4 regions of the Janthinobacterium sp. SUN128 genome follow, and region 2 is predicted to be linked to each of the others. Evidence: predicted binding sites of a transcription regulator. Region 2 holds the regulator's gene; each other region holds the start of a gene.
What was found. The regulator sigma-54, encoded in region 2, starts transcription at its own class of promoters, with help from an activator protein. The targets are predictions, from matches to a motif close to TGGCANGNAANCTGCTTT.
Positions count from the first base shown of each region.

Region 1: the regulator sigma-54 is predicted to act here: its motif matches at 3,529-3,546, upstream of pedF (cytochrome c-550 PedF).
Region 3: the regulator sigma-54 is predicted to act here: its motif matches at 3,341-3,358, upstream of adh (aldehyde dehydrogenase).
Region 4: the regulator sigma-54 is predicted to act here: its motif matches at 3,471-3,488, upstream of O3297_RS06950 (circularly permuted type 2 ATP-grasp protein).

Region 1 covers NZ_JAPWHY010000010.1:13,553-19,444, reverse strand. Annotated here, with positions in the region: gene O3297_RS28680 (RNA-binding protein) at 1-979, shown strand, start outside; gene O3297_RS28675 (RtcB family protein) at 1,180-2,415, shown strand; gene rtcA (RNA 3'-terminal phosphate cyclase) at 2,432-3,451, shown strand; gene pedF (cytochrome c-550 PedF) at 3,582-4,067, shown strand; gene O3297_RS28660 (ABC transporter substrate-binding protein) at 4,093-4,926, shown strand; gene O3297_RS28655 (TonB-dependent receptor) at 4,984-5,892, opposite strand, start outside.
Region 2 covers NZ_JAPWHY010000003.1:197,681-203,572, reverse strand. Annotated here, with positions in the region: gene lptA (lipopolysaccharide transport periplasmic protein LptA) at 1-196, shown strand, start outside; gene lptB (LPS export ABC transporter ATP-binding protein) at 196-951, shown strand; gene O3297_RS23615 (RNA polymerase factor sigma-54) at 956-2,434, shown strand; gene hpf (ribosome hibernation-promoting factor, HPF/YfiA family) at 2,504-2,866, shown strand; gene O3297_RS23605 (enoyl-CoA hydratase/isomerase family protein) at 3,002-4,087, shown strand; gene rapZ (RNase adapter RapZ) at 4,088-4,951, opposite strand; gene hprK (HPr(Ser) kinase/phosphatase) at 5,167-5,892, opposite strand, start outside.
Region 3 covers NZ_JAPWHY010000010.1:7,548-13,439, forward strand. Annotated here, with positions in the region: gene O3297_RS28635 (PQQ-dependent methanol/ethanol family dehydrogenase) at 1-1,241, opposite strand, end outside; gene O3297_RS28640 (DUF779 domain-containing protein) at 1,291-1,680, opposite strand; gene adh (aldehyde dehydrogenase) at 1,735-3,255, opposite strand; gene O3297_RS28650 (beta-propeller fold lactonase family protein) at 3,600-4,556, opposite strand; gene O3297_RS28655 (TonB-dependent receptor) at 4,761-5,892, shown strand, end outside.
Region 4 covers NZ_JAPWHY010000001.1:1,546,529-1,552,420, forward strand. Annotated here, with positions in the region: gene O3297_RS06935 (peptidase) at 1-143, opposite strand, end outside; gene O3297_RS06940 (transglutaminase family protein) at 234-1,043, opposite strand; gene O3297_RS06945 (alpha-E domain-containing protein) at 1,043-1,987, opposite strand; gene O3297_RS06950 (circularly permuted type 2 ATP-grasp protein) at 1,981-3,435, opposite strand; gene O3297_RS06955 (sensor histidine kinase KdpD) at 3,564-4,721, opposite strand; gene O3297_RS06960 (hypothetical protein) at 4,789-5,664, opposite strand; gene O3297_RS06965 (TonB-dependent siderophore receptor) at 5,763-5,892, opposite strand, start outside.

The DNA.
Region 1 (5,892 bases), on a different contig from region 2:
CAGGGCGCTGCCGCCGGCGCTGGCCGCGTTCGAGGCCTACAAGGCGGATCCTTCGCAAGCGATACCGGACGTACCGTTCCAGATGCTGACGGCGCTGTCCTTGAGCGCGCAGGATTGGGCGCAGATCGCCTGCCAGGGCAGCTGGCAGATGGTGCGCATGAATCTGAACACCTTTGGGCGTCACGGCGTGTATGCGATAGCCGGCATGCCGGAATTGATCGCGGCCAAGCTGCGCGATCCCGAGGCGATTGGCCGGGCACGGGTGTTTCCGTACCAGCTGCTGTCCGCGTACCTGGCGGCCGGTGAGAGTGTGCCGGCCATCGTGCGCGATGCGCTGGAAGCGGCGCTGGAAATAGCGCTGGCGAACGTGCCGCGGATCGCTGGCAGGGTGGTGGTGTGCCCCGACGTCTCTGGCTCGATGTCGTCGCCCGTCAGCGGTTTTCGCGGCAGCGCCACTTCGAGCGTGCGCTGCATCGATGTGGCGGCGCTGGTGGCGGCGGCCATGCTGCGCAAGAATCCGGATGCGATGCTGCTGCCGTTCGAGCACAGCGTCGTCCAGTGCGGGCTGGCTGCGGATGACAGCGTGATGAGCAACGCGGCCAGGCTGGCGGCCATCGGTGGCGGCGGCACCAATTGCAGCGCACCGCTGATGCGCATGAACAGCAAGAAGGAGCTGGCCGACCTGGTGATTTATGTGTCCGATAACGAATCGTGGATCGACGCCAGACGCAGCGGCGCCACGGCGACGATGGGACAATGGAAGGTGTTCAAGCAGCGCAATCCGCAGGCGAAACTGGTGTGCATCGATATTGCGCCGCATGCCACGACGCAGGCGATGGAGAGCGAGGATATCCTGAATATCGGCGGTTTTTCCGATGACGTCTTCAAGATCATCGCCGCCTTTGCCGCCGGCCAGCTGGACCCCGCCCACTGGGTGGGAGAAATCGCCGCCATCGATATCGCGGCAACCGGTTGTTGAAGTAAAGCGCATGAATGCGGACAAGACTACATAAGAGACGTCCTGTCCAGACTTGTCATGCGCCGCAGTGCCCCGAATGCAGACAGGATTACATCGATCAGCCGCGTCAAACCGGCCTGGCGTGCGCAGTACGCCGCCAGAAAATCCTGTCCCTCCTTGTCGGGTTGTCGTACTGATTACAATAGAAAATGAGAGAAGCGATGAAAAAAGAAGAATACGAAGTCCTGCATACCGAAGGCAGCCGACCCGTCAAAATGTGGACACGTGGCGTGCCCGTCGAAGAAGCGGCCAAAAAGCAATTACGCAACACGGCGACCCTGCCGTTTATTTACAAGCACATCGCCGTCATGCCGGACGTCCACCTGGGTAAAGGGTCGACCATCGGCAGCGTGATTCCCACCCTGGGCGCCGTGATTCCTGCTGCGGTGGGCGTGGATATCGGTTGCGGCATGATGGCGGCGAAAACCACGCTGACGGCGAATGATTTGCCCGATAATCTGGGGGCGCTGCGCAGCGCCATTGAACGCGCCATTCCACACGGGATGTCGCCAAAGACGCGCGGACACCGCGGCCGCGACGAGGGTTCCTGGCATACGCCGCCCTCGGTGGTCGATGCCGCGTGGCTGCAGCTGAAAGACGAATTCGATGCCATCTGCCTGAAAACGCCGAAGCTGAAAAATACGAACAATTATCGCCACCTGGGGACTTTGGGCAGCGGTAACCACTTCGTCGAGGTTTGTCTCGATGAACAGGGTTCCGTATGGTTCATGCTGCATTCCGGTTCGCGCGGCGTGGGTAATGCCATCGGCAGCCATTTCATCGAACTGGCCAAGCAGGATATGCGTACCCACTTCATCAACCTGCCCGACCAGGATTTGGCTTACCTGGCCGAGGGAACGCAGCATTACGACGATTACGTGGAAGCGGTGGGCTGGGCCCAGCGTTTCGCCCGCAACAACCGCGAAGTGATGATGCAGAATCTGATCGCCGCCGTGCGCACGGTCATCCATAAACCGTTCCAGACGCACGTGGAAGCCGTCAACTGCCACCATAACTATGTGCAGAAGGAGCACCACTTCGGCAAGGATGTGCTGATCACGCGCAAGGGCGCCGTGTCGGCCCGTGCTGGCGAACTGGGGATCATTCCCGGCTCCATGGGCGCGAAGAGCTTTATCGTGCGCGGCAAGGGCAATGCGGAGAGTTTCCATAGCTGCAGCCACGGCGCGGGACGCACGATGAGCCGTACGGAAGCGAAGCGGCGCTTCAACCTGGATGACCAGATCCGCGCCACGCAAGGCGTGGAATGCCGCAAGGATGAAAACGTGATCGATGAAATCCCGATGGCTTACAAGGATATCGATGCGGTGATGCTGGCGCAGCGCGAGCTGGTCGATGTCGTGCATATCTTGAAGCAGGTCGTCTGCGTCAAAGGATAATAGAGAGAAAACAGAGATGATAGAAATAGATGGAGCGCAAGGCGAAGGCGGCGGACAGATTTTACGTTCGGCGCTGAGCTTGTCGATGATCACGGGGCAACCGTTTCGGCTGATTAATATTCGCGCGGGGCGGGAAAAGCCCGGCTTGCTGCGCCAGCATTTGCTGGCTGTGCAGGCGGCAACAGCCATTTGCGGGGCGCGCACGACGCCGGTGGCGCTGCGCGCGTCGAGCCTGGAATTCGTGCCCGGCCCCCTGCGCGGCGGCGACTACCGCTTTGCCATCGGCAGCGCGGGCAGCTGTACCCTGGTGCTGCAAACCTTGCTGCCGGCCCTGCTGCATGCGGATGGGCCATCCACCGTGCGCATCACTGGCGGCACGCACAATGCCATGGCACCGCCCGTGCATTTCCTGCAGCGCGCGTATGGCCGTGTCCTGGAACAGATGGGGGCCGAGGTGGATATTTCGCTGCAACGCTATGGTTTTCATCCTGCGGGCGGCGGCGAGGTGATGGCCACCGTGCAACCGTGCCAGCGCTTGCGCCCCATCGCATTGCTGCAGCGCGGTGAACGGAAGGCGGGGTATGCGGAAAGCGTGGTGGCGGGCGTGCACGTGCGGGTGGCCGAGCGCGAGCTCGAGCGTGTCGCCGGCGGCATGGGCTGGAGCGGCAAGCAGCTGCGCATCGTCGGCTTGCCGTCGGAGCAGGGACCGGGCAATGTCCTGCTGCTGACCCTGGAGCATGAGCATGTCACGGAAGTGTTTACGTCGTTCGGTGAAAAGTCCTTGCTGGCCGAGTCCGTGGCCAAGCGCCTGTTGAACGAGGTACGCGCCTATCTCAAGACGGACGCGGCCGTCGGCGAGCACCTGGCCGACCAGCTCTTGCTGCCCATGGCGCTGGCCGGCGGCGGTACCTTCAGCTGCAACAAGGTATCGCAGCATGCGCTGACGAATGCGGAGGTGATTGCCCGGTTTTTGCCCGTGCGTATTACTTTCGAGCAGCAGGAGCGGAGCAGCATCTGCACGGTGGCCGCCGCCTGACGCGCGCGCTGACACAACTGGCTGTTGCAGCTGTTCCAAATTGATACATGGGCGGCCGGATGTGGGGCATAGACGCATGGCATGGCATTTGCTCTTCTTTGGTATTGACTAAAAAACCAAGGAGACCAGCATGACCTATTCCATTCGTACCCTGCTCGGCGTGGCGGCGGCCGGCGCCGTTGCCCTCACTTCCCTGCTGACCTTGCCGCATGCCTATGCGCACGGCAATGTCACGCCGCAAGGCGTCGATACCACGGGCTTGCCCAAGGTAGGCGATAAGTGGCTTGAGCAAAACCCGTATCGTGGCAACAAGCTGGCCTTGACGGTGGGCACCTCGGCCTACAACCAGAATTGCGCCCGGTGCCACGGCATCGAAGCCATCTCGGGCGGCATCGCGCCGGACTTGCGCCAGCTGGACCGCGATTGCTTCGGTATCAAGAATGAGACAAAGAAACAGGCTTGCTACAAGGAAACGGATAATTACTACCTGGCCACCATACGCCACGGTAAAGTGCGTAATGGCGCTGTGTACATGCCGCCGTTCGAAGGCGTGTTCAACCAGGAAGCCATGTGGGCCATCAAGACTTACCTGGAAACCCGCCGCGAGTCGAATTAAGTCGAACTGATCACAAAGGAGTCCCATGCGTTCATTTCAATTCCGGGGCGCGCGCGCGATGATCTCGCTCGCCTGCCTGGCGCTGTGCGCAGCCGCGCCGGCGCGTGCCGACTGGCAAAAAGTGCAGCAGTCGGGCAGCCTGAAAGTGGCTGTGTATAACGAGTTCGCGCCGTTTTCCGACAAGGGCGCGGGCATCGATATCGATATTGCCGAAGCGCTGGCGAAAAAGCTGGGTTTGAAACTGAGCTTGCTGCCATTTCCCGCCGGCGAAAACCTCAACGATGATTTGCGCAATATGGTGTGGAAGGGGCATTACCTTGGTTATGGTCCCGCCGATGTGATGCTGCATGTGCCGGTCGACAAGAAGTTGATGGCGGATAACGACAAGGTCGAGATCTTCGCGCCGTATTACGTGGAAACCGTGCGCCTGGCGCGCAGCGCGCAAGCCGTGCCGCAATTCGATGGCGTCGCTTCGCTGGCCGGCAAGCGCATCGGCGTGGAAAAGGTATCGATCGCGGCCATGCTGATGCTGGGTGAAGACAATGGCAAGTACCGCGACGACGTGCGCATCTTCGACACGGCGGCCGAAGCCTTGCAGCAATTACAGGCAGGACAGCTCGATGCCGTGCTGGCCAACCGTTCGGAGATCGAATCGGTGCTGAAAAGCGATCCCGCTTTCCCCTTGAGCGAAGTGGCGTTCGCCCGCCTGCCGCGTGCCGGCTGGGCCGTGGGCCTGGCCGTCAGCCGCCAGCAGCTCGACGTGGGCAAGTTGCTGCAGGCGGCCATGAACGAGATGGCGGCCAGCGGTGAATTGAAAGCCATCTTTGAAAAATATGGCGTCAAGGAAGCGCGGCCCTGACGTAGCGTGCTTGAGTTGAAAAGCCCGTGCATCGATCGATGCGCGGGCTTTTTATTTTTAGAAACTATATTGGGCGCTGACGCCCAGCAACCAGTTACGTCCCGGCGCCGCTTCATAGTAGCGCTTGTTGCTGTCGCCGACGATGACGGAGCCCACGTAGGTCTTGTCGAAAAGATTGTTCAGGCGGGCAAATTCCTTGAAGCGCCAATTGCCCACGTTTTGTTTGGCGTTGAAGCGCGCATTGAACACCGTATAGCCGGGCGCCGGCTTTTCGCTGTTGCTGTCTTCCGCGTAGACCTGGTTGCTGGCCACGCTTTCCAGCGCCGCGCCAAAACGGTCGAGCGTGTCTTTCCAGGCCAGTTCCGCAAACAGGTTGGCGCTGGGCACGCCCGGCAAGCGGCTGCCTTCGCGCACGTTGCCAAACGCCTGGTCATACACGGCGCGCAGGCTGGTCAGTGCCACTTTGGTCGTGAAGCCATACGGCAGGTTCGAGTCCAGCGACACTTCCATACCCTGGCGCAAGGTTTTACCCGCATTGCGGTAGCTGGTGCGTCCGCCGCTGGACTTGTCGACCACCAGTTCGTCGTTGGTCTTGATCTGGAACACGGCCGCGTTGACGTGCGTATTGTTATTGATCCTGGCTTTGATACCAGCTTCCAGGTTGGTGCTGGTCGCTGGTTTCAAGTTGAAATTGAAGCCGCCGCCCGTACCCGAGTAAAACAGTTCATTCAAGGTAGGCGCTTCGAAGCCGCGCGCGGCGCTGGCATACACGTTGACGTTCGGCGTCAGCTTGTACAGCAGGCCCAGCACCGGTGTCGTGTGGCTGAACTCCAGGCTGCCGCTATCGTTGCCGTTGCTGAGGAAATGGTCGTCGACCGCCACTTTCATCTTGCTGTAGCGTACGCCTGCGCTGAGCAGCCACGGGCCGCCTTGCCATTCCGCCTGGATATAGGGATCGAGGCTGGA
Region 2 (5,892 bases):
AGGCACGAAAGTGACCGACGTGGCCAATGGCGCCTTCATCTCGTATGACAGCCGCAAGGAAGTGTTTGCGATGGAAAATTCCAACAGCGGCACCAGCACCCCGGATGGCGGCAGCGTGCGCATGGTGATCCAGCCGAAAACCAAGGCACCGGCGGCGGAGAAAGCGCCGGCCACGCCTGCGCCAGGAAAGAAATAATGGACAATACTCGTTGCGGCAGCACCCTGATCGTTCGCGGGCTGCAAAAAACCTATGGCAAGCGGCAAGTCGTGCATGATGTCTCGCTGCAAGTCGAATGCGGTGAAGTGGTGGGTTTGCTGGGCCCGAACGGCGCCGGCAAGACCACCTCGTTCTACATGATCGTCGGCCTGGTGCCGTCCGATGGCGGCAGCATCGATATCAGCGGCGTGGACATCTCCAGCCTGCCGATCCACCGCCGCGCGCAGATGGGCCTGTCCTACCTGCCGCAGGAAGCGTCCGTCTTCCGCAAGCTGACGGTGGAAGACAATATCCGCGCCGTGCTGGAAATCCAGACCGTCGAAGGCCGTCCGCTGACGAAGGCCGAGATCGAGGTGCGCCTGGATAAATTGCTGGCCGACTTGCAGATTGAAAAGCTGCGCGAGAACCAGGCCCTGTCCCTGTCGGGTGGCGAGCGCCGCCGCGTGGAAATCGCCCGCGCGCTGGCCACCGATCCCCGTTTCGTGCTGCTCGACGAACCGTTCGCCGGCGTCGATCCGATCGCCGTGATCGAGATCCAGCGCATCGTGCGTTTCTTGAAGGAGCGCAATATCGGCGTGTTGATCACCGATCATAATGTGCGCGAGACGCTGGGTATCTGCGACCGTGCCTACATCATCAACCAGGGCTCGGTACTGGCGTCGGGACGCCCCGACGACATCATCGCGAACGAGTCGGTACGCCGGGTCTATCTGGGCGAACACTTCCGCATGTAAGCCAATGAAACAATCATTGCAGCTGCGCACTTCGCAGCACCTGGCACTGACGCCGCAGTTGCAGCAATCGATACGCCTGTTGCAATTGTCTACCCTGGAATTGCATCAGGAACTAGAGCAATTGCTGACGGACAATCCCTTGCTCGAACGCCTCGATGATCCGCTCGACCGTTCGCTGCGCCTGCTGTCCGACGGTGCCTTGAGTTCCACGGCAGCGCCGGCCGAAGCGCCGCCCCAGCCGCCAGGGCAGGAAGCGCCCGCAGCGCCGGCCGAAGCGGAAACTTTTGATGGCGATGCCGGCGACGGCCCGGCCGCCGCCGATGGCGGCGACAGCGACTGGAGCGAGGCGAGCCGCGGCAAGGCGCCCGACGACGAAGATTCGCGCCCGCAACTCGAAGCCCATCACTGCACCCTGCGCGAACACCTGATGGAGCAGATGCGCGTGACGGTACTCGAATTGCGCGACCGCGCGCTGGTCGAGCTGATTATCGATGCGCTCGACGACAATGGCTACCTGGAAGAGTCGCTCGACGACATCCTGGCGCGCCTGCCGGAAGAGCTGGAAATCGACGCCGACGAGATGCGCACGGCCTTGTCTCTCTTGCAAAGTTTCGATCCGCCCGGCGTGGGCGCGCGCAATGCGTCCGAATGCCTGGCGCTGCAAATCAAGCGCTTGCCGCACATCGCCATGGTGACGCGCCGCATGGCCCTCGTCATCGTGGAAAAGCACCTGGCCTGGTTTGCCCAGCGCGATTTCAACAAGCTGAAAAAAGCCCTCGATTGCGACGATGAAGACTTGCGCGAAGCGCAGACGGTGATTCGCCAGTGCAATCCGCATCCGGGCGCCGTGTTCGCCTCGGACGTCTCCGATTACGTGGTGCCCGACGTCGTCGTCAAGCGCGCGCGCAATGGCTGGCAAGTGACCTTAAACAACGATGTCATGCCGCGCCTGCGCGTCAATGCCATGTACGCCAACTTGCTCAAGCAGGGCAAGGGCGAGGGCGCCATGGGCGCACAGTTGCAGGAAGCCAAGTGGCTGATCAAGAATATGCGCCAGCGCTTCGACACGATCCTGCGCGTGGCGCAGGCGATAGTAGAAAGACAAAAGAACTTTTTCTCGCATGGGGCCGTTGCCATGCGTCCCCTTGTGCTCCGTGAAATAGCTGATACACTGGGTTTACACGAGAGTACTATCTCGCGGGTAACAACTCAAAAGTACATGCTGACCCCGCACGGCATGTTCGAGTTGAAATATTTCTTTGGTAGCCACGTCGCCACCGAAGCGGGGGGCGAAGCGTCATCGACGGCGATACGGGCATTGATCGTGCAACTGACAGGAGCAGAAGACCCTAAAAATCCTTTATCCGACAGTAAGATTGCGGACATGCTGGGGGAACAAGGCATGGTGATTGCGCGACGTACTGTTGCCAAATACCGGGAAGCGTTGAAAATTCCGCCAGTGAGCCTGCGTAAGTGTTTGTAAGTTTTTTTCGGTTCCTCTGCGGGCCGGATAGGATGGACCGCACGAACCCGATCATCTTTAGGAGTGTGTATGAATCTCACCATCAGCGGACATCATCTCGAAGTGACACCAGCCATCCGTGAATACGTACAAACGAAGCTGGAGCGCGTGAAACGTCATTTCGATCAAGTCATCGATATCGCCGTGATTCTGACCGTGGATAACCTCAAAGAGAAAGAAAAACGTCAAAAGGCTGAAGTCAACCTGCGTTTGAGCGGCAAGACTGTCTATGTGGAAAGCTTGGCGCACGACCTGTACGCCGCGATCGATACCCTGATCGACAAGCTCGATAGGCAAGTGATGAAATACAAAACCAAAGTGCAAGGGCACGGTAAAGAGGCGATCAAGCATCTGCCAGACAACTCCGAGGAAGAAGCCGTCGTCGCCGTCTAAGGCCACCCGCTTCCAGCAGTTGTGATCAACTAAGGGCGCACATCTTGCGCCCTTTTTTGCGCCTGGACCTTTTGAGCGCAATGTTCGCCGCGCAGGGGCTAAAATGTTTGCACTTTCACTTCTTTCCTGCCTGCCATGAGCGACTTCGTCCAGACTTCCATCCGCAACCGCACGGGCCATATCGTGCTCGACCGTCCGAAAGCCTTGAATTCCCTGTCGCTGGAGATGGTGCGCGCCCTGAGCGCGGCCTTGCTGGCCTGGCGCGACGATCCGCAGGTGGATGCCGTGGTGATCCGCTCCAGCAGTGAAAAAGCCCTGTGCGCCGGCGGCGACATCCGTTTCTTTTACGATGCGGGCCTGGCCACGCCGCAAGGCGGCAGTGCCTTGCTGGAGGATTTCTTTACGGAAGAATATGCTTTAAATCATTTAATTCATTTCTACCCAAAACCGTATATTGCCGTGATGGATGGCGTGGTGATGGGCGGCGGCATGGGCGTGGCGCAAGCCGGGCCGGGCAACCGCCTGCGCATCGTGACGGGCCGCACGCGCATGGCCATGCCGGAAGTCAATATCGGCTTGTTTCCCGACGTGGGCGGCAGTTATTTTCTATCCCGCCTGGCCGGCCAGCTGGGCCTGTACCTGGGCTTGACGGGCTTGACGATTAACGCGGCCGATGCCCTGTACACGGGGCTGGCCGATGTCTACGTGCCTGAGGCGCAGATGGGGGCGCTGCTGGATCTGTTCGAATCGACGCGGGGCGAGGCCTTGCCGGTGGCCATCAAGGCGCTGGCGGCGCCTTTCCAGGCCGAGGCGGGGGTGTCTCCCCTGGCCACGGCGCGCGCGGCGCTGGACCGCCATTTCGGCGCCCCTTCTGTGGCCGCCATCATGGCCTCGCTGGCGCAGGATGACAGCGCGTTCGCGGCCAAGGCGCTGGCGGCCATGCGCCAGCGTTCGCCCTTGATGATGTCGGTGACCCTGGAATTGCTGCAGCGGGGCGCCCACCTGGGCGTGGCCGATTGCCTGCGCATGGAGCGCACGGTGGTGCGCCACAATTTCGAACATGGCGAAGTGCTCGAGGGCGTGCGCGCGCTGGTGGTCGACAAGGACAATGCACCGCGCTGGAACCCTGCCAGCCTGGACGACGTCGATGCGGCCATGGTGGCGCGCTTCTTTGCCCCCGTCTGGCCAGCCGCGGCGCATCCGCTGCGCCACCTCGACTAATTAGCTGCGTTCGCGGTGGCGCAGGACGACGCGTTCATTCGGGCCGAAATACTGCGCCAGCCGCTCCGCCATGTACACGGAGCGGTGCTGGCCGCCCGTGCAGCCCAGGGCCACCGTCAGGTAGCTGCGGTTGTCGGACTTGAATGACGGCAACCATTTCTCGATGAAGGCGCGGATGTCGGCCAGCAGTTCCAGCGCGCTCGGCTGCGCGTCGAGGAAGGCGATCACGGGCGCATCGCGGCCGTCGAGCGGGCGCAGCGCGAGGTCGTAATAGGGATTCGGCAAGGCCCGCACGTCGAAGACGAAATCGGCGTCCAGCGGCACGCCCAGCTTGAAGGCGAACGATTCGAAGAACAGGGTCAGCGGTGCGCGTTCGGAGGCGACGATATCCTTGATCCAGGCGCGCAGCTTGTTGGCGCTCAGTTCAGACGTGTCGATCACATGGCCCAGCTGTTCGATGGCTGACAGGCGTTCGCGTTCTTCCGAGATGCACTCGATCAGCGTGCGGCGGCTGGCCGGATTCTGGTTCGGACGCAATTCGTGCGACAGCGGATGGCTGCGCCGCGTTTCCGAGAAGCGCGCCACCAGCGAATGCGTGGTGGCCGTCAGGAACATGACCTTGACGTCATGCCCCTGGTCGCGCAGCAGGGCCACATTGTGCGGCAGGCTGGTCAGCGACTCGGCGCTGCGCGCATCGACGGCGACGGCCAGTTGCGGTGTACCTTCGTCGAGCAGGGTCTGCACCAGGCTGGGCAGCAAGGCCGGCGGCAGGTTGTCGACACAATAGTAGCCGGTATCTTCCAGCACATTGAGCGCGACGGATTTACCGGAGCCGGATATTCCGGTGATAAGGACGATATGCATACGCCGATCATACAATAAAGATCGGCGCTCTGCTTCCAAGGCAATTATCTTTACAAATTATTGCAATTTGGAATGTGATATTGCCGGGATTGGCAGGGCGCTCTCGTCACGACCGTAGGTCGGCTTAGCGCGTCGCGCGTAAGCCGACACCGCGGCATGGGCCAACAATGTCGTCGGATTACGCACGGCGTTGCCGCGCTAATCCGACCTACTTGCTAGTCGCCACTCATTGCCAACCTCTGCCGCTCCATGAACTCCTGCAAGGTATCGATGCCGCGCAGTTGCAAAATCGTGTTGCGCACGGCCGCTTCCAGCAGTACGGCGATGTTGCGGCCGGCGGCGACGGGGATGACGACCTTGCGCACGGGCAAACCCAGCACGTCTTCCGTGGGGAACAGGAAAGGCAGGCGCTCGACTTCCTCTTCCAGCGCGTTGCGGCGCACCAGATGCACGATCAGTTTCAGGCGCATCTTGCGGCGCACGGCCGTTTCGCCAAAGATGGCCTTGATATCGAGCAAGCCCAGGCCCCGCACTTCCAGCAGGTTTTGCAGCAAAGGCGGGCAGCGGCCTTCGATCATGTTGGGCGCGATGCGCGAGAATTCGACGGCGTCGTCGGCCACCAGGCCGTGGCTGCGCGAAATCAGTTCCAGCCCCAGCTCGCTCTTGCCCAGGCCCGAATCGCCCGTGATCAGCACGCCCACGCCCAGCACGTCCATGAACACGCCATGCATGATGATGCGTTGCGCCAGCTTTTTAGACAGGTAGACGCGCAGGAAATCGATCACTTGCGCGGCCGGCAGCGGGGTGGAGAACAGGGGAATGTTTTGCTCGTCGCAGATGGCGAGGATGTCGGGCGGCGTTTCCAGCCCTTGCGCGATGATCAGCGCGGGCGGACCGCCGGCGATCAGCTCGCCGATCACGTGGGTGCGCGTGTTGACCTT
Region 3 (5,892 bases), on a different contig from region 2:
GCCATCGACATCTGGTTTTTGGCACCGAGGAAGGCGGGCGCGGCAAACACCGTCGTGCCCTTCTTGCCTTCCTCTCCCTTGGTGGGGTCGCCAGGGCGGCCGGCGGCGATATAGTTCGGCCGGCCCGTCTTCAGGTCGATGCTGCTGGCCCAGGTGATTTTCTTCACAAATGGAAAGGCGTTCTGCAGCTTGCCGTTGGCCGCATCGATGACATAGAAGAAACCGTTGCGGTCGGCCTTGCCGCCGTAGCGCTTGCCATCCATGTCGAAGGTGACGAACTCGTTGGCGCCGTCGAAGTCCCACGCATCGTTCGGGGTATTCTGATACGCCCACTTGATCTGGCCCGTTTTCACATCCAGCGCCACGGTGGATGATGAGTACAGGTTGTCGCCGGGACGCAAGTGGCTGTTCCACGGCGCCGGGTTGCCGGTGCCAAAATACGCGAGCTTGGTTTGCGGATCGTAGGTGCCGCCCATCCACGTCGAGGCGCCGCCCGTTTTCCACAGGTCGCCCGGCCATGTCTTGTTCACGGTGCCGGACACGCCGTTGTCGATGGCCTTGCCATCCTTGTCGTAGCGGTGGCCCATATGGCCCTCTACCGTCGGACGGCTCCACACGAGGTCACCCGTCATCGGATTGCGCGCTTCCACCCGGCCCACGATGCCGAATTCCCCGCCCGACACGCCCGTCAGCAGCAAGCCTTCGGCGATTAGCGGCGCGGCCGTCATCGAGTAGCCGGCCGCGTAATCGTCGACTTTCTCCTTCCAGACGATCTTGCCCGTGTTCTGGTCCAGCGCCACCAGGTAGGCGTCGAGCGTGCCGAAGATCACCAGGTTGCCGTACAGGGCGGCACCGCGATTGACCACGTCGCAGCAGGGCATGATGCCGTCCGGCAAACGATGCTCATATTTCCACAGCTTGGCGCCCGTTTTCAAGTCGACGGCAAAGATGCGCGAATACGATGCCGTGACGAACATCTTGCCGTTGTGAATCAGCGGCTGCGATTCCTGGCCCCGCTGTTTTTCGCCGCCAAACGAGAACGACCAGGCTGGCACCAGCTTGGCCACGGTCTTGTCATTGATCTGCGTCAACGGCGAATAGCGCTGGCCCTGTGTACCCATGCCAAACGACAGGACGCTGGCCGGATTCTTCGCCGTGCTGTCGAGCATGGCATTGGTGACATTGCCCACGTCGGCCGCCTGGGCCAGCGATGCCAAACCCAAACCGATGAGTATCCCCATGATTTTTTTCTGCACAATCATCTCCCTCTGTTATTAGTATGTGTATGTATCAAGTGCTGCCGTGGTCATGCGGCTGCGTATGCAGCAAGGCGCACTCTTCATCGGTGAACAGGCGCGAGCGCGTCAGGAAGCGCTTGCCGGTGCCGTTGTCGAGTGAAAACATGCCGCCATTGCCATCGACCACATCGATAATCAACTGGGTATGCTCCCAGTACTCGAATTGCTCGAGTCCCATGTAGAACGGTGTGCCATTCAAATTGCCGAGATAAATGTCGGTGTCGCTGACATCGAACTCGCCCAGCGCATAGCACATGGGCGCGCTGCCGTCGCAGCATCCGCCCGACTGGAAAAACATCAGCGGGCCGTGACGCTGGCGCAACTTGTCCATCATTTCCAGCGCCGCATCGGTGGCGACCACCCGGGCAATTGCTGCACTCATGGCATCCCTTTCTGCGCGCCGCGTCTGGCTTAGGGCGCGGCGCCTGTTGCCAATTTAGAAGAAGCCCAGCGCTTTCGGGCTATAGCTCACCAGCAAGTTCTTCGTTTGCTGGTAGTGATCGAGCATCATCTTGTGGTTTTCGCGGCCGATACCCGATTGCTTGTAGCCGCCGAACGCCGCGTGGGCTGGATACAGGTGGTAGCAATTGGTCCACACGCGGCCCGCCTGGATGGCGCGGCCCATGCGGAAGGCGCGCGAACCGTCACGCGTCCACAAGCCGGCGCCCAGGCCATACAAGGTGTCGTTGGCGATCGCCAGCGCGTCAGCCTCATCCTTGAAGGTGGTCACGGACACGACGGGTCCGAAGATCTCTTCCTGGAAGATGCGCATCTTGTTATGGCCCTTGAACACGGTCGGACGCACGTAGTAGCCGCCTTCCAGGTCGCCCGCCTGCTTGCTGCGCTCGCCGCCGGCCAGCACTTCCGCGCCTTCCTGGCGGCCGATGTCGAGGTAGGACAGGATTTTTTCCAGCTGCTCCTGCGAAGCCTGCGCGCCGATCATGGTGGACGAGTCGAGCGGATTGCCCTGCTTGATGGCGGCCACGCGCTTCAAGGCCCGTTCGATGAATTTCTCGTAGATCGATTCCTGGATCAGCACGCGCGATGGGCAGGTGCACACTTCGCCTTGATTCAGCGCAAACATCGCAAAACCTTCCAGGCACTTGTCGAAATACTCATCATCGGCATCCATCACGTCTTCAAAGAAGATGTTCGGCGACTTGCCGCCCAGCTCCAGGGTGACGGGAATCAGGTTTTGCGCCGCATAGCCCATGATCAGACGGCCCGTGCCCGTTTCGCCCGTAAAGGCGATCTTGGCGATGCGCTTGCTCGAGGCCAGCGGCTTGCCCGCTTCCAGGCCGAAACCATTGATGATGTTCAGCACGCCAGGCGGCAGCAGGTCGCCGATCAGCTCGATCAACACCATGATGGAAGCCGGGGTCTGCTCGGCCGGTTTGAGCACCACGCAATTGCCGGCGGCCAGGGCTGGCGCCAGTTTCCACACGGCCATCAGAATCGGGAAATTCCACGGAATGATCTGCCCCACGACGCCCAGCGGCTCATGGTAGTGGTAGGCATAGGTTTCCGCATCGATTTGCGCGACGGAACCTTCCTGCGCGCGGATGCAACCGGCGAAGTAACGGAAATGGTCGATGGCCAGTGGAATGTCTGCATTCATCGTTTCGCGGATCGGCTTGCCGTTGTCGATGGTTTCCGCCGTGGCGATCAGGCTCAGGTTCTGTTCGATGCGGTCGGCGATGCGGTTCAAAATATTGGCGCGCTCGGCAGGCGAAGTCTTGCCCCAGGCATCCTTGGCGGCGTGCGCGGCATCCAGCGCCAGCTCGACGTCTTCCGTCGTGGAACGGGCGATTTCGCAAAACGGCAAGCCCGTGATCGGCGTAATGTTAGGAAAGTATTCACCTTTTACTGGTGCAACGAATTTGCCGCCGATGTAATTGTCATAGCGTTGTTTGAAGGGATTGGCTACGCCCAGTTTGCTGATGTCTGCGAGATTCATGTCGTCCTCTATCGGGTTAATTAGAATGGAATTACTTAATTAAAATCAAACGTCCTGGTACAGATGGGGTGAGTACACGGAGTCTTCCGCAAATGCCGTGCCAGCTCGCCATCCCACTACAAACTTAGCCGGTTTTATCCCTGTTACAAGGGCGCGGCATCAAACCCGGCACGTTTTTCAGCGCAGGCCACCTGCTTGGGTGGGGACGTGGGCCTGTTTGCATTTTGAACAAGGTGAAGACGTCCTGTTCCAATCCGGGCCAGCCCTGCGGAATCTCCCCTGCGCCGCTGCACAATGGAACAGGTGTACCAGACTGGAACACCTGCGCCTGTGCCACCAAGGAATCAACGAATCACCACGCCCCATGGCAATTCGCCTACAGCAATGTCGGCCACCTTGCGCGCGCTGGCCGTGTCGATGACGGATACACTGTTCGAACGGCCATTGGCCACGTACAGCTTGGCGCCGTCGGGCGTGATGGCCATGTTCCACGGGCGCTTGCCGACGTCAATCGTGGCCGTCACTTGATTGCTGGCCGTGTCGATCACCATCACCGTGCCGTCCGTGCCATTCGAGACATACACCTGCTTGCCGTTGGGATGGACCACGATGCCATTCGCATTCTTGCCCGCTGGAATGGTGGCAATCGCCTTGCGCGCGACCATGTCGATCACGTAGACGGCATTGACCAGTTCGCACGCCACATAGGCGCGGCCCGAGTCCGGACTGAAACCGATGCCGCGCGGACGCAGTCCCACGGCGATGGAAGCGACCTGGCGGCGTTGCGCCACATCAATGACATCGACTTGCTCCGCCTCTTCCGCGCTGACCAGCAGCCAGCGTCCATCCGGGCTGAAGACGGCATGTTCCGGATTGCGTCCCTGCACTTTGATATCGGCGAGCAAAGTAGCTGTCTGACCATCGAGCAAGGCCACGCTATTGTTTTCCTCGACGGCCACTGCCACGTAATGACCGTCCCGGGAAGCGCTGACACCTTCGGGCGACTTGCCCAGCGCCACCGTACGCACGGGCGCGCCGCCCGCGTTATCGATCAGCAACAAGGCACTGCTGGCGGCATCCGTGACAAACAATTGCCGTCCGGTGGGGTCGGCGGCGATGCCGCGCGGCCGCTTGCCTGCGGCGATCTGACGCACTACCTGGTCGGTCGCCGTGTCGATCACGCTCAAGGTGCCCGATTTTTCATTGGGGACATAGGCAAAGGGAGCTGCCTGGAGGGCGGTGCTGGCGAGCGCCGGCAATAGCCAGCAAACCTGGCGCAAGCACGAGAAGAAGTTGGGCATAATCACCTTTTCAATGGCAAAACACAGGAAAAGCGCGCGGTAGCGGCGCATCTGCCCATTGCTGTATGCAAACGCCGTGCCACTGACACGGGTATAATTTCAGCCCACCAATGGAGACATGGCAGGCATATTGCTTGATAAGACTATGCAGACCTGTACCGCGCACGCGATCAAGCAGGCTTTTATTCACATTGGAGAATCCGCATGCAGCACCGTTTCCGCCTGAACACCATCGCCAGCCTGTTTGTCGCCGGCAGCGCCACCCTCGCCCCCCACGTCTTTGCCGCCGAGGCAGCTAGCCTGGCCGCCGGACAACTGATGGATACGGTGGTCATCAGCGGCAGCCGCATCGCCCACCCCAGCCAGGAAGTGCCGGCCTCGATCGACGTGGTCGACAGCGCCCGCATCCAGGATGGCCAAATCCGCGTCAACGCGTCGGAAGCGCTGGCCGCCGTGCCGGGCCTGGTCGTGCAAAACCGCCAGAACTATGCGCAAGACTTGCAGATCTCGTCGCGCGGCTTCGGCGCACGCTCGGCCTTTGGTGTGCGCGGCGTCAAGCTGATCAGTGATGGCATTCCCGCCAGCATGCCCGACGGCCAGGGCCAGGCCGCCACCTTCAACCTCGATACGGCCGAGCGCATCGAAGTGCTGCGCGGACCGTTTTCTGCCATCTACGGCAACCATTCGGGCGGCGTGATCCAGCTGTTTTCCAGGGATGGACAAAATCCCCCTTCCGTCGAACTGAATGTGACGGGCGGCAGCTACGGCACCAGCAAGGTCGATCTCTCGGCGCAAGGCCAGGCAGGCGGCATCGGCTACGTGCTCGACGGCTCGCGCTTCCGCACGGACGGTTTCCGCGACCATAGCGCCGCCACGCGCGAACAGGCGTTCGGCAAGATCACCGTCAAGCCGACGAAGGACAGCAAGCTGACCATCGTCGCCAACAGCCTGCATCAAGGCAATACGCAAGATCCGCTGGGCGCTACCTGGGCCACGTTTGCCGCCGACCCGCGCGCCGGTGAGCTCGACGCGACGGATACGCAAAACCCGAAACGCACGCTGGCCGAACGCTACAACACCCGCAAGAGCATCGACCACCAGCAAATCGGCGCCACCTATGAACAGTCGTTCGGCGATGACCGCCTGCACGTGATGGTGTATGGCGGCAACCGCGACGTGATCCAGTACCAGGCGTTTAATAAAGCATTCCAAAATACCAAAGTGGACGGTCTACTTAAGCATTCGGGCGGCGTGGTCGACTTCCAGCGCCAGTTCTATGGCATCGACACCAACTGGCTGCACGTGAACCAGTTGGCCGGCGGCAAGCTGAGCACCA
Region 4 (5,892 bases), on a different contig from region 2:
ATCAGGACCAGCATGCGGTCGCCCGGGTTCTCGAACACGCTCATCTTGCGGAAGGTGCCCACCTGGTCCACGCCGGCATTCGTGCGGGAGTCGGACAGGAAGACCAGGCCTTCGTTCAGGCGCATGCCTATGCAATAAGTCATCGTCGTAAATCAAGTCAAAAGGGGTAGCATTCTACACCAGCCGGGCCTGGCAACCAGCTTGCAAGGCCCGGCCAGCCTCATTCCTGCCGTTTATACAGGCACGATCTGCACATCGACCCGTAATGTTTCTGTGCCGCCACCCTGGCGCACGCCGCGCACGGGGGCCGCCGAATCGTAGTCGCGTCCGATGGCCAGGCGGCAATACGCATCCGTCATCAGGCGCGCATGCGTGACATCGATGCTGACCCAGCCCGCGAAATCCGTGTCTTCCGTCCAGGCGTCGACCCAGGCATGGCTGGCCGCATGGCCCGTCGTGCCCGGATCGATATAGCCGGAGACGTAGCGGGCCGGGATGCCCCAGGCGTGGCAGCAGGCGAGGAACAGATGGGCGTGGTCCTGGCACACGCCGCGCCCCAGCGCCAGCGCGTCGCCAGCCGTGGTGGTGACCATGGTGGCGCCGCTTTCATAGGCCACCTTGCCGACGATGTGCTCGGCCAGGCGCAGCAAGTGGCCCGTGCCCGCCGTCACGCGCCGGTCCGGCAGGCTGGCGGCGCTCAGCTCGAGGATGGCGGGATTGGCCTGCGTCAGCGGTGTCGGCATGGTAAATAGCAGCGGCGACAAGGTATCGACCAGGTTCAGCCGTCCCTTGTGCGGGTAGATGGTTTCCACCACGCCATGCGCCACCAGGCTCAGGGAGTGATGGCTGCCGTTGATCGTCAGCATGTGCGACAGATTGCCGTAGGCATCCGTGTAGGCGTGGCACTGGCCCGGCGTGGTGATTTGCCAGGACAGGGCCCGCTGCTGCGGCTCGATACGCGGCGTCAGGTGCAGCTGCTGGATGGTGTAGGCCAGCGGCGCACTGTAGGCGTAATGGGTTTCGTGGCGGATGGTGAGCTGCATCAGGCCGCCAAGGGAACGAGGAAATCGCGGCTGACCCGGTTGCCCAGGTCGTAGATGTTTTCCAGAAATTCCGTCAATGTATGGTGCAAGCCCGCCTTCATGATGTCGTCGATATGGCCGAATTTCAGCTCCGCATGCAGTTTGCCGGCGAAACGCTCCGTATCGGCGGACACATCGTTGCGGATATGTTTGAGATTTTCCACCACGTCATCCATGCAGGCCAGGAGCGACCTGGGCATGTCGCCGCGCAGCATCAGCAATTCCGCCACCCGCGCCGGGGTGATGACGTCGCGGTACACCTTGCGGTAGATTTCAAAGCCGGAAACGGAACGCAGCAGCGCCGCCCAGTAGTAAAAATCGCGCTGCGTGATGTCCTTCGACGTGTCGCGCGCGCCGTGGAACTTCACGTCGAGGATGCGCGCCGTGTTGTCGGCCCGCTCGAGGAAGGTGCCCAGGCGGATGAAATGGATCGCTTCGTCCTTGAGCATGGTGCCCAGGGTCACGCCGCGCGACAGGTGCGAGCGGTATTTGACCCATTCGAAGAACTGGCTGGGGTCCGTTTCCAGCAGATTGCTTTTCAGGCGCTTCTGCATGTCGAGCCAGGTGGCGTTCTGGATTTCCCACACTTCCGTCGTCAAGGTGCCGCGCACGGCGCGGGCGTTTTCGCGCGCGCCCGTCAGGCAGGCGAGGATGGACGAGGGGTTGTTCGGATCGCGCACCATGAAGTCGAGCACGTCGCGCGTGTGGAAGCGGCCATATTTGTGGTCATACGCGCTTTGCAGCTCGGAAATACCCAGGGTGGCGCGCCAGCCCTGTTCCGCATCCTGCTCGGACTGGGGCAGCATCGATGTTTGCATGTTGACGTCGAGCATGCGCGCCGTGTTTTCCGCCCGCTCCGTGTAGCGGGCCATCCAGAACAAATGATCGGCGGTGCGGCTCAGCATGCTTTCTCTCCTGCAAACACGGATGTTGGTTCCAGTACCCAGGTATCCTTGGTGCCGCCCCCTTGCGAGGAGTTGACCACCAGCGAGCCTTCGCCCAGCGCCACGCGGGTCAGGCCGCCGGGCACCATGGAAATCGTCTTGCCGGACAGAACGAAGGGGCGCAAATCGATGTGGCGCGGCGCAATGCCGGCCTCGACATACGTGGGGCAGGCGGACAGGGCGAGCGTGGGCTGGGCGATGTAGCCGCCCGGATTGGCCAGCAGGCGCTGGCGGAAATCCTCGATCTGCGCCAGGCTGGACGCCGGCCCCACCAGCATGCCGTAGCCGCCCGCGCCATGCACTTCCTTGACGACGAGTTTCGCCAGGTTCGCCAGCACGTACGACAGGTCGGCGCTCTTGCGGCACTGATACGTCGGCACGTTGTTGAGTATCGGCTCCTGCGACAGATAAAACTTGATCATGTCGGGCACAAAAGGATAGATCGACTTGTCGTCGGCCACGCCCGTGCCGATGGCGTTCGCCAGCGTGACTCTTCCGGCGCGATACACGGACAGCAGGCCCGGCACGCCCAGCGACGAGTCCGAGCGGAAGGCCAGCGGATCGAGGAAATCGTCGTCCACCCGGCGGTAGATCACGTCGACGCGCTTGGGGCCGCGCGTGGTGCGCATGTACACCGAGTTGTCGTTGACAAACAGATCCTTGCCTTCGACCAGTTCCACGCCCATTTGCTGGGCCAGGAACGCGTGCTCGAAGTAGGCGGAGTTGTACATGCCGGGCGTCATGACGACGACCGTCGGGTCATCCACGCCCATCGGCGCGACGGAGCGCAGGTTGTCGAGCAGCATGTCCGGATAATGGTCGACGGGGGCGATGCGGTTGCGGGCGAACAGTTCCGGGAACAAGCGCATCATCATCTTGCGGTCTTCCAGCATGTAGGACACGCCGGACGGCACCCGCAGATTGTCTTCGAGTACATAGAATTCGCCCTGGCCGGCACGCACGATGTCGACGCCGGCGATGTGGGCGTAAATGTCGGAGGCGACGGAAATACCCTGCATTTCCGGGCGGTACTGGGCATTCTTGTAGATTTGTTCGGCGGGAATGATGCCCGCCTTGATGATGTTTTGCTCATGATAAATATCATGGATGAACATGTTCAAGGCTTGCACGCGCTGTACCAGGCCCGTCTGCATCTGCGCCCATTCCGTGGCGGGGATGATGCGCGGGATGGTGTCGAACGGAATCAGGCGTTCCGTGCCGGCATCGTCGCCGTACACGGCGAACGTGATGCCGACCCGGCGGAACGTCAGGTCGGCTTCGGCCCGCTTGCGGGCGATGGTCTCGGGGGATTGCTGCTCCAGCCAGTTGCTGAATTCACGATAGTGTTCACGTACCTTGCTGTCCGTCCCCACTTCATTTGCAGTCATTTCATTGAAAAAATTTGCCATGTTGTGATTTCCCTTGAGCCGTGTCTATGCATAGCTCAGCAGGAAGCGTGCCAACAAGGCGGGCGTGAACAGGTGTAAATATGACCACTTTTGTGGCGTCGCGTCATTGCTTGCACCAATTCGGTGCGCTAGGCGTCACTCTTGGGGACGTCGGCGGGCTGGACGAAGGGGCGGCAATCGACGGGCACGTCGAAGATGAAGCTGGTGCCTGTCTCGGCCGCGCTGTCGACGGCGATGCTGCCGCCGTGGCTTTCGGCGACGCTCTGCACGAAGGGCAGGCCGATGCCCCAGCCTGGCGCGGGGCTGTCGTTCTCGCGGCGCAGGTAGTCAAAGATGCGTTCGGCCTGTTCCGGCGCGATGGGCCGCCCGCTATTGTGGACGGTGACGATCAGGCGTTCGTGGGTCGCTTCCACGTGCACGCTGATGGGCGCGTCGTCGCCATACTTGAGCGCATTGCCGAGCAGGTTTTCCAGCGCGCGCCGCAGCGAGTTCTCGCACCACCAGCCGATGACGGATTGCCCGCTGACCTGGCATTTGCCCGGCCGCTGCAAGTTGACCTGGCTGGCCACGGCGTGCACCAGCGGCAGCACGTCGAACTGGCTCAGCACCAGCGGCAACTGCTGGCCCTGGTGGTAGCTGAGGCCATCGAGCAATTCCTCGATCATGCTGTCGAGCCGCTTGCTGTGCTCGACAATCTTGTGCGCCAGCAATGTCACCCGTTCCGGGTCAGCTGGCCTGAGCAGCAACTGGGCGCTGGTGCTGATCACGGCCAGGGGATTGCGCATGTCGTGCGACAGGCCGGCCGCGATACGGCGCCGGAAGCCTTCGTGCATGCTGGTAAATTCGCGTATCGATTCGCGGATGCCCGAGTCGATCGACACATTGATCACCTGCCAATCCTTGCTGCGCAGGGTGATGCCGGACTCATGCGCGGTGGCGGCGAAGCAGTCGCGGAAGATCTGGTATTCCTGGATCACCTGTTCCGGGCCGTAATTGGTCATGCGCGCCCGTTCATTGCCATGCACGGCGGGCACGTTGCTGTTGCTGGCGGCGTTTTCGCGCGGGTGGCCCGGGGTGAGGGCTTCGGCCAGGTTGTCGAAAAAGGCGGGCAAAGTATTGATGAGTATGGGCGTGAGCAACTGGTCGGCGCCGCGCACCTTGGCGCGCACGCGCTGTTCCCAGGCGCTGAGGACGGCGTCGCGCATGGCAAAGATGCGCTGCGCGCGCTGCAATGGCTGGCGTGCGCTGGCCTGGCGACCCGCGTGATGATCCGTGGCAATACTCACCTGGACTCCTGACTGCAATGACTATGCTTGCGATAGTATGCGCCAATTCAGCCGCCGGGGAAACGCCTTATTGTCCAGTAGCGGCCTGCCGCAGGGCCGCATTGAGGCGGGAAAGCGAGGCAGACCATTCGGCCAGCGAAAAGTTCTGTGGATCATCATGACCATTCGCAAACCCTGTATCGATGACGGCATGGAAGGCGGGGATCAGCCACGTGCCCCTGCGCACGCTGGCGGCGATATACAGCAGGGCCAGGCGCTCGTATTGCGCAGGCGTAAAGCCGGGGTCGGGCGCCAGGCCATCGTTGCCCTTGCCGCCGCCGGGCACCGAGTTGCGCGGCTGCACCAGTTCCACGTGCAGGAACAGGCCCGTCAGCGACGGCTTGTCCTTTTCCAGCTTGCTGGCGTAGCTGGCCGTGCCGAAGTCGCGCACCTGCAAGGAGCCGCCCAGGCGGTTCACGTAGACATGGCCTTTCGGGCCGCCGCCCAGCGCCGGATTGCGCAAGCTGAAGTCGTTGAAATCCCAGCTGGCATCGTTGATATGGCCGGGAATGGCGTCAAGCAGGAAATTCGGGTAGCTGGTGTCGTGGATGACGAAATAGCGGGCCATGGGCGCGGCCAGCCGGCCCACGGCGCGCGACAGGGGGGCGTCGACGGCGCCGCCCACATCTGCCTCGGCGATGCCTTGTTCCGCCAGCCAGGCGCGCAAGCGGGCCGGGGCGATGCCCGTGCGCTGGCCGATGCGGGCGGCAAGGAAGTCCGGCAGCGGCGCACTCTCGCCCAGGCGCGCATACAGTTTGACGGGGCGCAGCAAACACGTGGCTTGCGCCAGCGCATCGCCCTTGAAGCCGCTTTTCCAGGCAGCATACGGGCAGGCGGCTTGCTTTTGGGCCGCGGCAGGCAGGGATAGGCAGAGCAGGAGCAGCAGGGCAGGGAATCGTTTCATGCGGCATTGTCGCCGAAGCGCGCCTTGCGGCACAGGCGCGCACGCGGAAAAAAAGCTGCCCGAGGGCAGCTTTTCAAAGTACGGCAGGGGCGCGGCCTTTAAAACGCCACGCTGGCCGATACGACCACGGTGCGCGGCGCGGCCAGGACCAGCGAGCCGATGTTGAAGGACGACACGGCCGACGACCAGTAATTGCGGTCCGTCACGTTGTCCACGCGGGCGCGCAAG